Regions from separate parts of the Pseudoalteromonas rhizosphaerae genome, predicted to be linked through region 2. Evidence: predicted binding sites of a transcription regulator. Region 2 holds the regulator's gene; each other region holds the start of a gene.
What was found. The regulator sigma-54, encoded in region 2, starts transcription at its own class of promoters, with help from an activator protein. The targets are predictions, from matches to a motif close to GTTGGCACGNNNNTNGNNT.
Positions count from the first base shown of each region.

Region 1: a site for sigma-54 is predicted at 1,314-1,332, ahead of flgB (flagellar basal body rod protein FlgB). Genes of this name have one in related genera too.
Region 3: a site for sigma-54 is predicted at 2,266-2,284, ahead of PVK79_RS08425 (diacylglycerol kinase family protein). Genes of this name have one in related genera too.
Region 4: a site for sigma-54 is predicted at 1,613-1,631, ahead of PVK79_RS05275 (DUF1328 family protein). Genes of this name have one in related genera too.

Region 1 is NZ_CP118496.1:4,178,976-4,183,037, forward strand. Features, by position in the region: gene PVK79_RS18060 (flagellar hook assembly protein FlgD) at 1-422, opposite strand, end outside; gene flgC (flagellar basal body rod protein FlgC) at 436-867, opposite strand; gene flgB (flagellar basal body rod protein FlgB) at 870-1,280, opposite strand; gene PVK79_RS18075 (CheR family methyltransferase) at 1,481-2,311, opposite strand; gene PVK79_RS18080 (chemotaxis protein) at 2,332-3,264, opposite strand; gene flgA (flagellar basal body P-ring formation chaperone FlgA) at 3,406-4,062, shown strand, end outside.
Region 2 is NZ_CP118496.1:5,066,939-5,071,000, forward strand. Features, by position in the region: gene lptB (LPS export ABC transporter ATP-binding protein) at 1-100, shown strand, start outside; gene PVK79_RS22120 (RNA polymerase factor sigma-54) at 167-1,663, shown strand; gene hpf (ribosome hibernation promoting factor) at 1,692-1,979, shown strand; gene ptsN (PTS IIA-like nitrogen regulatory protein PtsN) at 1,984-2,436, shown strand; gene rapZ (RNase adapter RapZ) at 2,625-3,467, shown strand; gene PVK79_RS22140 (HPr family phosphocarrier protein) at 3,496-3,768, shown strand; gene mgtE (magnesium transporter) at 3,893-4,062, shown strand, end outside.
Region 3 is NZ_CP118496.1:1,968,402-1,972,463, forward strand. Features, by position in the region: gene PVK79_RS08410 (anti-sigma factor) at 1-147, opposite strand, end outside; gene PVK79_RS08415 (sigma-70 family RNA polymerase sigma factor) at 144-683, opposite strand; gene PVK79_RS08420 (branched-chain amino acid aminotransferase) at 1,046-2,047, shown strand; gene PVK79_RS08425 (diacylglycerol kinase family protein) at 2,322-3,947, shown strand; gene PVK79_RS08430 (VF530 family protein) at 3,990-4,062, opposite strand, start outside.
Region 4 is NZ_CP118496.1:1,193,454-1,197,515, reverse strand. Features, by position in the region: gene oadA (sodium-extruding oxaloacetate decarboxylase subunit alpha) at 1-893, opposite strand, end outside; gene PVK79_RS05280 (OadG family protein) at 904-1,149, opposite strand; gene PVK79_RS05275 (DUF1328 family protein) at 1,671-1,844, shown strand; gene PVK79_RS05270 (hypothetical protein) at 1,899-2,090, shown strand; gene pdxJ (pyridoxine 5'-phosphate synthase) at 2,160-2,891, opposite strand; gene recO (DNA repair protein RecO) at 2,954-3,643, opposite strand; gene era (GTPase Era) at 3,661-4,062, opposite strand, start outside.

The DNA of each region.
Region 1 (4,062 bases), 890 kb from region 2:
AACTGACCAGATGAATCTTCAATTCGTAGAAATAAGTTTTCTACAGGCTCTTCTGCAACCACGGTTCCTTTAGCGCTACCAACATCGTTTAGGTCTAATGTATTAGACTCTAGTAATGCTTGTTTACCCACTAAAGTCGATGCTTGTAGTGCTGAGTTAGATGTCATCGATGCGGCTAATGACTGAAAATTACTATTAAGGTTTGAGATACCTTCAGCCATGGTGAAACTTGTCATCTGCGCGATCATTTGATCATTGTCAGCTGGTTTGCTGGGATCTTGAAACGACAGTTGCTGTGTTAACAATGAGAAGAAATCTTCTTGGGTTAACGCATCACTTTTCTTATCACTGCTAACCTGTTTATCTTGCCACTTAATCGAATCTAAATAAGTTGACGATGTGCTGCTGATATCGTTACTCATAATCTTTCCTCAATTACCGCTGCCCAAGCAACAGTGTTTTACTTAACATTTGCTTCGCTGCATCAGCAACTTGCACATTGGTTTGATAAGAGCGTGAGGCAGAAATCATATTAGCCATTTCTTCAACGACATTAACGTTAGGTTTGTAGATATAACCGTTTTCATCCGCACTAGGATGATTAGGGTTATATTCAATTTGTAATGGTTTATTACTCTCTACAATACCTAACACTTTAACGCCAACAGACGACCCCTGAACATTACCGCTTGATTCTGATGCTTTCATCAGTTCAGCTGCAAAAACAGGGTGGCGCGCCCGGTAAGTTTTGTCTTGGCTTGAGCTAATGCTATTAGCATTTGAAATATTACTCGCGGTTGTGTTCAAACGCACATTTTGCGCACTCATACCACTACCTGAAATATCAAAAACGTTATATAAACTCATGCTTAGGCTCCTTGACTACCGAGGGCTTTTTTAAGGCCTTTAATTTTACTACTCATAAATTGCAGGCTTGCCTGATACTCTAATGAGTTCTTTGTATACAAGTTTCGTTCCACTTGTATATCAACCGAGTTGCCATCACCTGTATCTGCTTGATTTGGCGAGCGAAACATTTCACTATTACCAACATAACGACTGCCACCGGCAATGTGGTTTGGGTTAGTTGTTACCATGTTATTGCCGCCTTGTTGGTGGCTTTTTGCCGCTTTCAATGCTGAGGCAAAGTCGATGTCTTTCGCTTTATAGCCCGGCGTATCAGCATTAGCGATATTGGTTGCTAATAACTCAGCACGTTGCGAACGGATCAACATTGCATGAGGATGAACCCCAAATGCTTTATCAAAACTGATAGCCATAACCATCTCCAAAAAATTGACTTAAGATGATTAATGCAAAAGTTGAGCCAATTAGGTTGATGTTTTATGGTTCGTTTAATCATTTGATTTAAAAAGAAAAACGATGTGGAGCCACATCGTTTTATAGTATTCAAGATTCGGTTTTACTACCGATGAGATTTGAGTAACTTGTGTTTTAGCGCGTTAAATACGCTGGTAAGCTATTTCTTTTGATAAATAATACCTGGATTACAGCGTACCATGTCAAATTCGTCACTTAACCCTGACATAGACTCTGATGCGCCTAAAAATAAATACCCTTTAGGATTTAGTGCTTGAGCAAACTGAGCAATAATTTTGGCTTTAACCTCTGGTGCGAAATAAATCAGCACGTTGCGGCAAAAAATAATATCAAACTTGCCCATTAGCGCGTATGAATCTAATAAGTTAAGATGTCTAAAACTCACTAATTTTTTTATTGAGTCGTTTACTTGCGCCATGCCGTTGCCACTATCTTTAAAGAACTTTTTCCTGCGCTCTACCGACAGCCCTCTAGCTAGAGCAAGGGAGTCATATTCTGCATGCTTACACATATCTAACATAGTATTAGAAATATCAGTGCCGATTATCTGCGCGCCCATTTTTAATACACCCGGCTGTTTAGCTTGAAACTCAGCAACCGACATAGCAATAGAATATGGCTCTTGTCCCGATGAACTTGCCGCAGACCAAATTTTCAACGGACGACGTAACTCTTTATGTTCCGGAAATAACTTACTTTGCAATAGTTCAAACGGGTATTGATCCCGAAACCATAAAGTTTCATTGGTCGTCATAGCATCAACGACTGCGGCACGTAACTGCCGCTCATGCGGACTCAGTGTTTTACTAACCAATTGTGACAATGATTCAACATTAAAACGAACCATTAGCGGAGCAAGCCTGCTTTTGACTAAATAAAGCTTATTATCTCCCAGAACAATGCCACATTGTTGCTCTAAAAAAGAGCGAAACTGATCGTACTCGCTTTGCTGTAAATGCTTATTTTCCAAAGTAACACCGCCTTTTCAAATTAGTCACAATGAACCCATTTTTTCACTGCTGTAGCTAACTCATCCGGATTGAACTTAGCTATAAAGTCATCAGCACCCACTTTTTCAATCATCGCTTGATTGAATACACCACTGAGCGATGTATGTAAAATAACATGTAAGGGGGCTAACTTTGGATCTGCTTTTATTTCAGCGGTTAGGGTATAACCATCCATTTCTGGCATTTCAACATCAGAAATCAACAATCCTACTCGCTCGGTAATATCATGCTTACAATCAAGTGCAGCAATCTCACGAAGGCGTATTAATGCTTCTTTACCATTTTTAGCCAGCTCTGTTTGCACGCCTAACGGCTCTAATGCACGTTTGACTTGATTACGAGCAACGGCAGAGTCATCGGCAATAAACACAATGCGCTCACCTAAGTCTTTTTGAATTTCACCATCATTAGCTATTGCAGCACTGACTTCGGTATTCACCGGGCAAATTTCGTTTAATATTTTTTCTACATCAAGAATTTCGACTAACTCGTTTTCAATTTCTGTCACTGCAGTTAAATATGAATATCTGCCAGCCCCTGACGGTGGCGGCATTATTTTTTCCCAATTCATATTAACAATTCGCTCAACGCCACCAACCAAAAACCCTTGTACGGAACGGTTATATTCAGCAATGATTATAAAACTATCTTTAATATTTTCGATCGCAGGACCACCCACGGCCATCGATAAATCGATAACAGAAATAGTTTGCCCGCGTATATGTGCGACACCTCTTATATACGCATTTGACTTTGGCATGTTTGTCAAAGGAGGGCATTGCAGTACTTCTCTCACTTTAAACACATTGATGCCAAAGCGCTGCCGCCCTCTTAGCTTGAATAATAATAATTCAAGACGGTTTTGCCCAACCAATTGAGTGCGTTGGTTAACTGAGTCTAAAATGCCTGCCATTTCAATCTCCTGAAGAAAGCGAATAAGAACGGAACAATAATTGCTTTCTTTCTGTAAAGCTACATAACTACACGGGAGCGTCTGTTTATTGACGCTAAATATTTATACCCTGTTTTCAACCATAAGCATAGTCGAAACATTATGAGTTTGTTAAAAAAAAGCCGAAGATACAGTGTTTTTTATTTTCTTGCTAGCTTATGCCTAGTAACTCCACTGTATGCGCAAACATATAGCAAAGAACAATTGCAAGAACTTGCTGTATCTCATGTCTATGATCAACTAGACCCTAATACTGCCGATGATAAGGAACTCAACGCCTTAACATTGGATAGCCGGATCCCAGATCGTGGCTGTAACAGCGACCTTGCATTTAATATTCCTACTGAGCCGCCATTTAATCGCCAAATAACCGTACAAATAAAATGTGATGACCTAAATGGTTGGAGTCAATATGTTCATGTACGTATGATTGAACTATCCCCTGTGATTATAGCCACTGAAAATTTAAGTCGGGGTGAAGTTATCGAACCCCATCATTTACGTTTGATTATGAAACCAAAACATTTCGTAAGAGCACAGTACTTACAAGATGAAGAACTGTTGATTGGTAGCCGCAGCAAACGCAATATCCGCAGTGGTTACCCTGTTGCTTTAAATCAAATCTGTATGGTCTGCAAAGGGGATAATGTCACTATTTTCGCAATAATTCGAGGATTGAAAATAAAAACTTCCGGTTTAGCCCTAGAAGATGGTACTTTAGGGGAGCAAGTAAAAGTTAAAAATGCAAAATCAGGGAAA
Region 2 (4,062 bases):
AGTTTCTCATGGGGAGTTAATTGCATCAGGTACCCCTGAGCATGTACTTGCCGACCAAACAGTCCGCGATGTTTACCTGGGCGAGCAATTTAGGCTATAAAGCCACGCTCGGCTAAGTATCTGCTAGACTTAACGATGATAACAATAAAAGGATTGTTAGAGATACATGAGGCAATCACTCCAGCTGCGCATGGGCCAGCAACTTACAATGACACCACAGCTGCAACAAGCAATTCGCTTATTGCAACTCAGTACATTGGATCTCCAGCAAGAAATTCAAGAAGCACTCGACAGCAATCCATTGTTAGAGCTAGAAGAGCATGAATATTCAGACGACACGGCTGGTAAAAACGAACAAAAACAAGACAACGATGACTTAACTGTTAGTGCATCAGCAGACGACAAGCCCAGCGAATATGAACAAGAAAGTAGCGAAGCATTAAGTAAAGAGACTTTAAGTGACGAAATGGCTATGGACGTCACCTGGGACGAATACATGAGTGCTGCGCCAAATACGTCATCCGGCCCAATGCCTGAAGATGAGTCAATTTATCAAGGTGCTTCAACTGAAACCCTGCACGAATATCTGATGTGGCAATTACAGCTCACACCTTTTAGTCCAACCGATGAAGCTATTGCCATTGCGATTGTTGAAGCTGTTGACGATTCAGGTATTTTAACCTTGAGCTGCGAAGACATCGCAGAGAGCTTAAATCAAGGTAATAACGAAGAAGAAATCGAACTAGACGAAGTGCAAGCAGTGTTAAAACGCATTCAGTTATTTGACCCTGTTGGTATTGCTGCGCGCAGCCTACAAGAATGTTTATGTATTCAATTAAATCAATTTGATCCTGCAACTCCTTGGATTAGCGAGACTAAAATGATTTTAACTGATCATATCGATTTATTAGCTAGTCGTGACTATCGCACTTTGATGAAAAAGACTAAGCTTAAAGAAGATGAGCTGAAAGAAGTAATGACATTGATCCACAGCCTTAATCCAAAGCCTGCGGATACTATAGTACGCGAAGAGTCAGAGTATGTTATACCTGATGTTTCGGTGAAAAAAATTAAAGGTCGCTGGGTGGTTGAACTTAATCCAGACAGCATGCCAAAAATTAGAGTGAACAGCCAATATGCGGCAATGTCACGCTCAGTAAAATCAAGCACTGACAGCCAATTTATACGTTCGCATTTGCAAGAAGCTAAATGGTTTATTAAAAGCCTAGAAAGTCGTAACGAGACGTTACTCAAAGTAACTAACTGCATTGTAAAACAACAGCAGGGATTCTTTGAGCATGGCCCTGAAGCAATGCGACCTATGGTACTAAACGACGTTGCTGAAATGGTTGAGATGCACGAATCAACAATCTCTCGCGTAACGACACAAAAGTACATGCATACCCCCCGTGGTATTTTTGAGTTAAAGTATTTTTTCTCAAGTCATGTAAGCACTGAGAACGGCGGCGAATGCTCTTCGACAGCTATTCGAGCATTGATCAGAAAATTGATCAGTGCAGAAAACTCAGCGAAACCATTGAGTGATAGTAAGATTGCAGATATATTGGCAGAGCAAGGTATCAAAGTAGCTAGACGGACTATTGCAAAATACCGCGAGTCACTGGCTATTCCACCGTCAAATCAACGTAAAAGTTTGATTTAAGGCGTAAAATCACAAGAGGAAAATGCTTATGCAACTAAATTTAACTGGTCGTCACGTAGAAATTACTGATTCATTAAGAGACTATGTAAACAATAAGTTTGCCAAGCTTGAAAGGCATTTTGATCATATCAATAATGTCCATGTTATTCTTGATGTAGAAAAACTAAGCCAAAAAGCAGAGGCCACATTACATGTCAGTGGCGCTGAATTATTTGCCTCGACTGAGCACCAAGACATGTATGCAGCTATTGACGGACTAATCGATAAACTTGATCGTCAAGTAATTAAACACAAAGAGAAGCACGCTCGACACTAACACTATGAAATTAAGCTCACTTATTTGTCAGGACTGCAGTAAAGCTGCGGTCCTTTTTAATAGCAAAAAACGGATCATTGAATTTATAAGCCAATTGGCTCATGAACAACTCCCTCAGCTATCACAACAAGAAATCCTCAACGCACTACTATCGAGAGAAAAACTAGGTAGTACCGGTATTGGTCGTGGTATTGCTATCCCTCATGGCCGTATGAGTGGTGTTGAAAACCCGCTAGCAATAATTTTAGTGAGTGAATCACCGGTTGATTTTGATGCGATTGATAATCGCCCAGTTGATATATTTGTAGCCCTCATCGTACCAGATGGTGACAGCCAACTTCATTTGAAGACGTTAGCCACAATTGCTGATAAACTCAATAACAAAGATTTTTGTAAACAACTACGTAGCGCAAAAACAGACCAAGATTTGTATCATGTAATTGCAGCTCAATCGTAGTCATACCAATTGTATTGTATTGAATTAGAGAGTAATTATTGCAACAGGGAAATAGCTCTAGAACAAGGTGGAAATTATGAGATATAGTTGTTCTATATAAATAATTTTAAACAAAGTTAGTGGGTTATTTAACAAGCAAGAATGAGCATGTTTTTAATAAAATTGGTATTAAATGAAGGAGAATTTACATGGAGTTAATCATCATCAGTGGGCGTTCTGGCTCAGGTAAATCTGTTGCTTTACGTGTTGTAGAAGATCTTGGCTATTATTGTGTAGATAATATTCCAGTTAACTTATTACCGTCATTAGTACGCAGTGTCTCTGATAATTACGACAAAATTGCCGTCAGTATCGATGTTCGTAATTTACCGAAAGAGCAGGAAGAATTTAACGACATTCTTGAATACTTGCCTGGTTTTGCAAATCCGACGCTATTTTATTTAGACAGTGATGATCAAACCCTGATCAAACGCTTTTCTGAAACCCGCCGCTTACACCCATTATCTTTGGATTCTTTGCCACTGGATTTAGCCATCAAGCAAGAAAAAGTGTTGCTTGATGTATTAACTACTCGTGCTGATTTCATGCTTGATACCACAGATCTCAGTGTCCACCAGCTTGCTGAGTCAATCCGTGAAAAGATTTTAGGGAAAAAAGATAAAAAACTAATCATCACCTTTGAATCATTTGGTTTTAAGCATGGTATTCCAAAAGAAGCCGATTATGTATTTGATGCACGTTTTTTACCTAATCCACACTGGGAGCCTGAGTTAAAACCGCTCACAGGCCTGGATCAACCAGTAAAAGATTATTTAGCCAGTCACAGTATCGTGCAAAAATTCACTTGGCAGATCCAAACCTTTGTACAAACTTGGTTACCGCACTTAGAACGTAATAACCGCAGTTACTTAACAATTGCTATTGGTTGCACCGGTGGTCAACATCGCTCAGTTTATCTAGCGCAAACTATAGGTGAAAGCTTCTCGATGAGCCACAGTAATGTGAAAATTCGCCATCGTGAACAAGAATAACAACTCACGTTTACAGTAAGGAATGTTGATGCGCTTAGAAGATACATTTTTAATAAAAAACAAACTCGGTTTACATGCTCGCGCAGCCAGCGTATTAGCGCAATTAGCTGTGCAGTTTGATGCCAGCATCACACTTCATCAAGATGACAAACAAGCCGCAGGCGACAGCGTACTGGGCTTAATGCTATTAGAAAGTAGCCAAGGCAAAGAAGTTAAAGTTGTATGTGAGGGCCCGGACGCTGAACCTGCTCTTGCAGCAATTGGTGAGTTGATCGCACAACGCTTTAACGAACAAGAATAGCTCGTAGTCAGTACCACTAAATTGCGTTAAACTGAATAAAGTCGTTAATTAAACAGACCAAGCGCGTTAATTATCGACAACAGTTACCCTACCTATCAAGTGTATTAATTTTTTAAGGACGCCAATGCCAGAAGCTTTTGAACAAGATTACCCACTACAACAACTAAAACAAGTGACCAAGTCACTTAACAGTGGTCAATTTGTTCAAGTAAGGCGTATGTTGGCAAAAACAGCTCCGTGTGACACCGCATTATTACTCGAGTCATCCCCGCATAAGATTCGTACCTTATTATG
Region 3 (4,062 bases), 2.2 Mb from region 2:
ATGTTGCTCCCACATCCAGGTCGCCTCTCGAACACGATTTGATGAGAGCATCAAACGTTGAAAGCGTTTGCGAGCAGAGCCTTTTAATGTTCCTAACACGTATTCAGCCGCCAACATATCGATGAGTTTTTGATTGTCATAATTCATAACGTTAAGCACCTTTGCAACTGTTGCAGGCCGCGTCTGATCCAGCTTTTTACTGTGCCAAGCGGAGTATCAATATGATCAACTAACTCACGGTGAGTCAAGCCTTTGTAGTAGGCTAAGTGGATCGCCTGTTTTTGCTGTTCATCTAGTTGCTCTATACAATCAACGAGTTTACTTTTATCTTCGTAATCAATAGCTAAAGGTGAGTCAGTTAAATCATCTGAGATTGCTGAGTCGTCATCTAGGGCTTGCTCTTTACGGACTTTATGATAGCGCAAAGAGTCTAAGCTACGATAACGAACAATGCTGATCATCCAGCTGATGACAGTGCCTTTAGTTACTTGATAATCAGATGCATTGTGCCAAATTTTCACAAATGCATCTTGTAGCGCTTCTTCAGCATGTGCACGATTGCTTAACATTTTTAAGCTGATCGCAAACAGCTTTGCACTTGTGGCATTATACAATTTAGCAAATGCCTGTTTATTGCCCTGTGCGGTTGCACTTAGTAGAGGTAATAATTCGTCGGTTTCCATAAAGTTCCTATTTTTATTGTCAGTTGGTAAACGTTTCAGGATGTAAATTGGATGCAAAAAACCAACTAAATGATGGGTGCTTACTATTATTTTCATGCTTTTCCACCAGTTAGCCTAGCAGCAAAATACGGCTTATCAAGTTGAGAAGCTCCGTCGGCTATTTGGTAGCAAGGTTTTACAATCGAAGTTTTGAAGTGATTAATGACTCTTTTAAGTAAAACAATATGGCTGACAAAATTGAAATTTTACCAAATTGCAAAAAAATCCCGTTGCTTACAATAAATGCCTTGTTTTAGTTATGGTTAAACGGTGCATGAATGTCATACAATGGGGTAAAAGTAGACCACATAAGAGAGATTAAAATGGCCGCATTCGGTACCGTATTTATGCCGCAGATGATTCAAGCACGTTTTACTGATAACGCTTGGAGCGAAAGCTCTGTTGTTCCGTCAGATAAAATTGAACTTCATGCTGGTGCACATGTTCTTCACTATTCAAGTACATGTTTTGAGGGGTTAAAAGCATTTCGCCATGAAGACGGCTCAGTTTATATTTTCCGTATGGACGCTAACATTGCCCGCATGAAACAAAGCTCGCATTTATTAAGTTTACCTGAAGTTGATGGAGCCATGCTTGAAAAAATGATCATTGATATTGTTCGCCAATATGCTGATGAAACGCCGTTACCACCGGGCTCTATGTATATTCGTCCAACTCATATCGGTACTGAAGCTGCAATTGGTAAAGCGGCTGTGCCGTCATTAAGTTCATTATTGTATGTGCTATTATCACCTGTTGGTGATTACTTTGCTGGTGGCGCGACTGCGCTGCGAGTATTGTTAGAAGAAGATGGTATGCGCTGTGCCCCACACATGGGTATGATCAAAAGCGGTGGTAACTACGCTAGCGCATTAGCACCCATTACGGCAGCACGCTTGCAACATCAAGCCGACCAAATTCTATTCTGCCCAGGCGGTGATGTACAAGAAACTGGTGCCGCAAACTTTATTTTAATTGATGGTAATGAAATTATTACTAAAGCGCTAGATAGCACCTTTTTACATGGCGTGACGCGCAGCAGTATTTTAACCATAGCTAAAGATTTAGGTATGACAGTATCCGAGCGCAATTTTACAGTCACTGAATTACTTGAGCGTGCTGCAAAACCGGGTACTGAAGCTGCTTTATCTGGCACTGCTGCGGTATTAACCCCAGTGGGTACTTTTATTCATAATGATAAAGAATACAAAGTGGGCAGTGGTGAAGCAGGGCCAACGACAATGCGTTTGCGCCAAGCCCTTAACGATATTCAATGGGGTAAAGCACCAGACACCCATGGCTGGTTAACCAAAATCGACGTGTAAAGTTAAACGATATGTTTTTATAAAAAGCCTAGGTTATTTATAACCTAGGCTTTTTTATGGTCTAAGTTATTTAATAATCTATACTTTCAACTGTGTAAGTTAGCTGCACAGGTGTGTAAAAATAACGTATGTATACACAGCAAGTATCACGAAACTAATCAGCTGATATCTTAATACTATGAAATATATATGAATATTTATTTCCATTTGATTTTTTTAGTGGCGCATAGATTGCATTTCTATTTGGGTATAACTAACGACAAAAGGAGCGTTTATGTGGGCCGCAATAAGTTACTTATTATTGGCAATTGTATTTATCATTATGGGGTGGCAGGTTAGCCCTAGCTATTTTTCGCTGCTATTCTATTGGACGGCTTTATCTTTATTACTGGTAAGCGGTGCCTATTTTTTTAATATTGCAAAAATTTTTCGTAAACGAGAAAACGGTGTTATCCCGTTTTACATTCGTTGGGCTTTCATACCTTTTTTATTGGGGGCACAAGTTTATAACGCGTGGAGCCGAAAGCACGATAAAGTACCGCCATTACAACAAATTAACGAACACTTATTTTTAGCCTGTCGGTTATTCCCTTCAGATATAGATACTTTAAAAGATAACGGTATTACCGCGATTTTAGATGTAACCTGTGAATTTGATGGACTTGAATGGTCATCAACACAAGAAAACATAAACTATTTAAATATCCCAGTGCTTGATCATCGAGTCCCAACACGTTCGCAGCTTAATCAAGCGATTAACTGGATTGCCCATCATATTAAAGATAATCGTCGAGTGGTGGTGCATTGCGCGTTGGGTCGTGGTCGATCGGTGTTTGTGATGGCGGCTTATTTACTCAGTCAAAATAAGGAGGCTGATGTACATCAAGTGCTTGCGCAAATAAAAGAAACACGCGAAACCGCTAATTTAAATAAACACCAACTGCGTCAACTAGTTAAACGCCATAGAAAGGGTGAGTTATTAATCAAAAATAAAGCGGTATTAATTGCCAATCCAGTTTCCGGCACTAAGTTATGGCAGCAAAAAGAGCATTTAATTGTTGCGCGTTTATCTGCTTATTATGACTTAAAAGTGATGATCACATCAGTCGAGAAAAATGGGATTGTGTTGGCCAAACAAGCGATAGCTGATAAGCCAGATATGATCATCGCCTGCGGCGGCGATGGCACAGTGGCAGAAGTGGCAAGTGTTTTGGTAAACACAGACTGTAAATTAGGTATTATCCCATTTGGCACAGCCAATGCTCTAGCACATGTTTTAATGGGAATTAAGTCAAAGTTGATCCCTGTGGAAGTAGCATGTGATTTGATTATTGAAGGGCAAACCAAGCAAATGGATACAGCATATTGCAATGGTGAGTTAATGCTGCTGTTAGCAGGGATTGGCTTTGAACAACACATGATTGAAAAAGCCGATCGGGATACTAAAAACGAGCTTGGTCAGTTCGCATATTTACAGGGCTTCTGGCAAGCTTTAGGCGAACAAAAAGCCCAAGATTTCACAGTACAGCTAGATGATAACGAGCCGCAGCAAATACATACCAATAGTTTAATTGTCGCTAATGCTGCACCTTTTACTACTTTACTAGCGCAAGGTGGGGGACAGCCTGATCACTATGATGGCTTGCTCGATGTTAATTGGCTTACTCCAAACCAAGACGCATCAGCCAATGTATTAAGTATTGCTGAGCTGGTATTTAGCAGTATTACCCAAGCACATTTTGCGATTAATTCACATCATACCAATGCGCGCCGCGTTGCAATATCGGCGACTCAGGAAATAAAATATGTACTTGATGGTGAAGTTAAAAGTGCTGATAAATTGATCATTGAAATTACTCCGCAATCACTGGCGGTGATCTGTGCAGAGCAGGTCGAGTAACTGAACTTGTTGCGCGTTATAAGCTATAACGCGCAATGGCTGTTACTTCTTTTTAATACTAGGCCACACAAAGCCACTGTTTTGCGGTTGTGCATCGACACAGTTATCGAGGTAT
Region 4 (4,062 bases), 1.5 Mb from region 2:
CCAGGCACTTGCGCTAATAAAATACGGCCATCAACACCTTTTAAGCTGCCTTCAAACGCGGCATATTTTTTACGAACATCGCGGAAATAAGCTGCAATCTCTTCGAGTTGATTTAAATCCAGCTCAGTATCACGTTCAGTACCTTCAACAATCGATACAATCGTTTCAGTTGCGCTGTGTCCGTAAGTCATACTCATTGATGAAATTGCGGTGTCAAGCATATCAATACCTGCATCAATCGCTTTTTGGTAAGTAGCAGTACTTAAACCTGTTGTGGCATGACACTGCATTGCAATTGGAATAGAGACTGTTTCTTTTAACGCTTTGATTAACTCTTCTGCATCGTATGGTTTAAGCAAACCAGCCATATCTTTAATACAAATTGAATGACAGCCTAACTCTTCAAGCTGCTTGGCAAGCGTTAACCACATATCAAGTGTATGAACCGGGCTTACTGTGTACGAAATTGTACCTTGTGCATGTGCGCCAACTTTAATCGCAGCTTTAATAGCCGTTTCAAGATTACGAACATCGTTCATCGCATCAAAAATACGAAACACATCAACACCATTTTTGTGCGCTCGCTCTACAAATTTTTCAACAACATCATCTGCATAATGACGATAGCCTAAAAGGTTTTGACCACGTAATAACATTTGCTGTTTAGTATTTGGCATAGCTTTTTTAAGAGCACGAATACGCTCCCAAGGATCTTCACCCAAATAACGAATGCATGAATCAAAAGTAGCCCCACCCCATGATTCGATCGACCAGTAACCTGCATCATCTAATTTTTGTGCAATCGGTAGCATGTCATCCAAACGCATACGCGTTGCTAATAATGATTGATGCGCGTCTCTAAGTACTAATTCTGTTAATTTTAATTTAGCCACAAGTCATCCCTTATAGTTTTTGTTTATTTTTGTACTGAGCTATGGCAGCACTTATCGCAGCGATGTGTTCACTTGGTACACCGGGTGCTTTGATCGATGGTGTCCGCGTTGGCATTACAACCGGCTGTTCAAAGCGGCTCGCTAATTTAGACATAGCGGTAATTGCTGCAATCAACAACGAAAGAAAAACGAAAACTCCCACCATCCCAGTGAGCATTAAGTTTGCTGCAGTAGCAAGTAATTGACCTATATCCATTCTGCCCCCCCCCTGAGTATTCTTACCCACCCGAAAGATAGGTAAAAAATCACTTTATTTAAATATTTATGCAATAATCATATCAAAGAAACAGACCAAGTCCAACACTTTGTAAATTGGTAAAACCAATTAATATAAAGCTAACATATCTTCAGCAAAGTTAACACACTGCTTTTTACTATAATTTAATAGGATATAGATGATAAAAATACTGAATATAGCTATAACTTATAAGTGAAATCTAATCTGCACCTTAATAACTTACCAACCGAACTACTCAACAACTGTTAAATTAATGAAAAAGCACTCAACATGAAATTGGTCTTACCAAAAAATCATGCTAAAATATTTATTTTTCAGGACGCCGAGTATAAGTTACAGATAAAGCTGTAAATAATTCCCACCTAATTCATGAAAATAAATAAAATAAACACTATCCAATTGATAATAAAGGATTTAAACACATGGCATGTAACTGGCATTATTTACTCTGAACAAATTAACAAACCAAGGAGACGACAATGTTACGCTGGACAATTACATTTTTAGTTATTGCGCTTATTGCTGCAGTGTTAGGTTTTGGTGGTATCGCAGGTGCCGCAGCAGGAATTGCTAAGATTATCTTTTTTATCTTTATTGTATTGTTAGTTATTTCACTCGTTTCAGGTGCGTTGCGCGGCAATGTCCCTAAGTGATAACAATTTATTTTAAATAACAACACATTTATTAATTTTACAAGGAATTACATTATGAAATCGACAACTATTAAAACTGCTGTGATCGCTTTATTCGCTAGTTTTTTTATCATGGGTTGTGAAGACAATCATGCAGAAGAGGCCGGTGAACGCATCGATGAAGCTGTAACCGACGTACAAAACAAAGTAGAAGACGCCTGTGAAGAAGTAAAAGAAGGCGTTAACGCTAAAGAAACTAACTGTTAATCCAGTTAGATACAAATAATAAAAAACGACTCTTTTGAGTCGTTTTTTGCATTTTAAGAGAAGTTAAAATTAAGCTCTCGCTTCTAGCATTAGTCGCTTCATGTCACGTACTGCTTTATCTAATCCATCTATGGCTGCACGCGCTATAATTGCGTGACCAATGTTTAGTTCGTAAATCTCTTTCATAGCAGCAATCGGTTTCACGTTATGATAATGAAGTCCGTGGCCGGCGTTTACTATCAAACCCAAACTTGCTGCATACTTTACACCTTGATGAATATGCTCAAGTTGTTTTTGTATCTCAGCATCAGTTTGCGCATCCGCATAAGCGCCAGTATGAATTTCAACATATGGGGCATTACAGGCTGTAGCTGCATCTAGTTGTGCTTTGTCTGCATCGATAAATAACGACACTTTTATACCGGCGTCAGTTAATTTTGCTGTCGCGGCTTTAATCTTATCTAGATTACCAACAACGTCTAAACCGCCTTCGGTGGTCAACTCTTCACGTTTTTCTGGTACTAAGCAAACATAAGCTGGCTTAACATCTAAAGCAATATCAATCATTTCATCTGTAACCGCTATTTCAAGGTTCATTCGTGTTTGGATTGTTTTAGCCATCACATACACGTCACGATCTTGAATGTGACGACGGTCTTCACGTAAATGAATAGTGATCCCATCAGCGCCAGCATGCTCAGCAACACTCGCAGCATGTGCTGGATCTGGGTAACTTGTACCCCGAGCTTGGCGTAAGGTAGCAATATGATCAACGTTTATACCCAAAAGAATATCTTTCATTTTTTTACCTGTAAAAATAACGGTTAAAAATACCGTATTAAGATTGTTGGTGAATACCCAAACTATTTGGATATAAACAGCTCGCGACTTTTTAATGGTTTTTTGCCTAATAAAGGCTTCATTAAATGACGACTTAATTGTTTCGCCATATATAACACATCCGGCGCACTAAAGTCATGAGCTGCAATTGCATTTAACTGCGCGCCAGAAAAGCCACTGCCTTGATTTTCTTGGGCAACAAAGCCGTATTCAGCAAAGTAACTATACGTTTGCTCTGCCGAAATTGGATCGCCTGCGGCATCAAAACTAAAGTCAACGCCATAGCCTAATAATTCTAATAATTGAAATTCATAAGAACGTAATACAGCTTGTAAGTTAGGGTGCTGGTTAAGCTGTTGTAGGTGAGTTTTATACAATTGATAGGCATGATCAATTGGTTCATTAATTGGTACAATGCGGTTGGTTAGTTCATTGAGGTAAAACCCACAATAAAGCTGATCCCCAACTAGTGTGGATTGCGTGCCATGTAGTTCAAATCGTTGGATATATTTCAGGTCGTGTTTACCGGTATAATTTACCAGTAAAGCTTGGAAGGGTTGTAACTGAGCTTTGTATTTTGTTGCTTGGCGACCGCTAATTCGCGCCAGCATGCGCAACTGGCCAACGCCTTCTACTAACATATCAAGCATTACTTGTGAGTCACTAAAAGGACGTCGGTGTAATAAATATGCCGTGTAGAAGTCGCTATCCATAAATATCGCTTAGGCTATTAATCTTCACCATAGCCTAAACTGCGAAGTGCTCTCTCGTCGTCAGCCCAACCTGATTTAACCTTCACCCAAAGTTCTAAAAACACTTTATTATCAAGCATTTCTTCGAGATCTTTACGGGCTTCGCGGCCAATCACTTTAAGCTTTTCGCCTTTATTACCAATAACCATACGTTTTTGCGTTTCACGCTCAACTAAAATCAAGCCATTGATATGCCAAATGCCATTTTCTTGCCATTTAAACTGCTCAATTTCAACGGTAACTGAGTAAGGAAGCTCCTCACCCATAAAGCGCATCAACTTTTCACGGATCACTTCGGCTGCCATAAAGCGCATTGAACGATCTGTTACGTAATCTTCAGGGAAGTAAAATTCACACGGTGGTAAACGCTTAGTTACTTC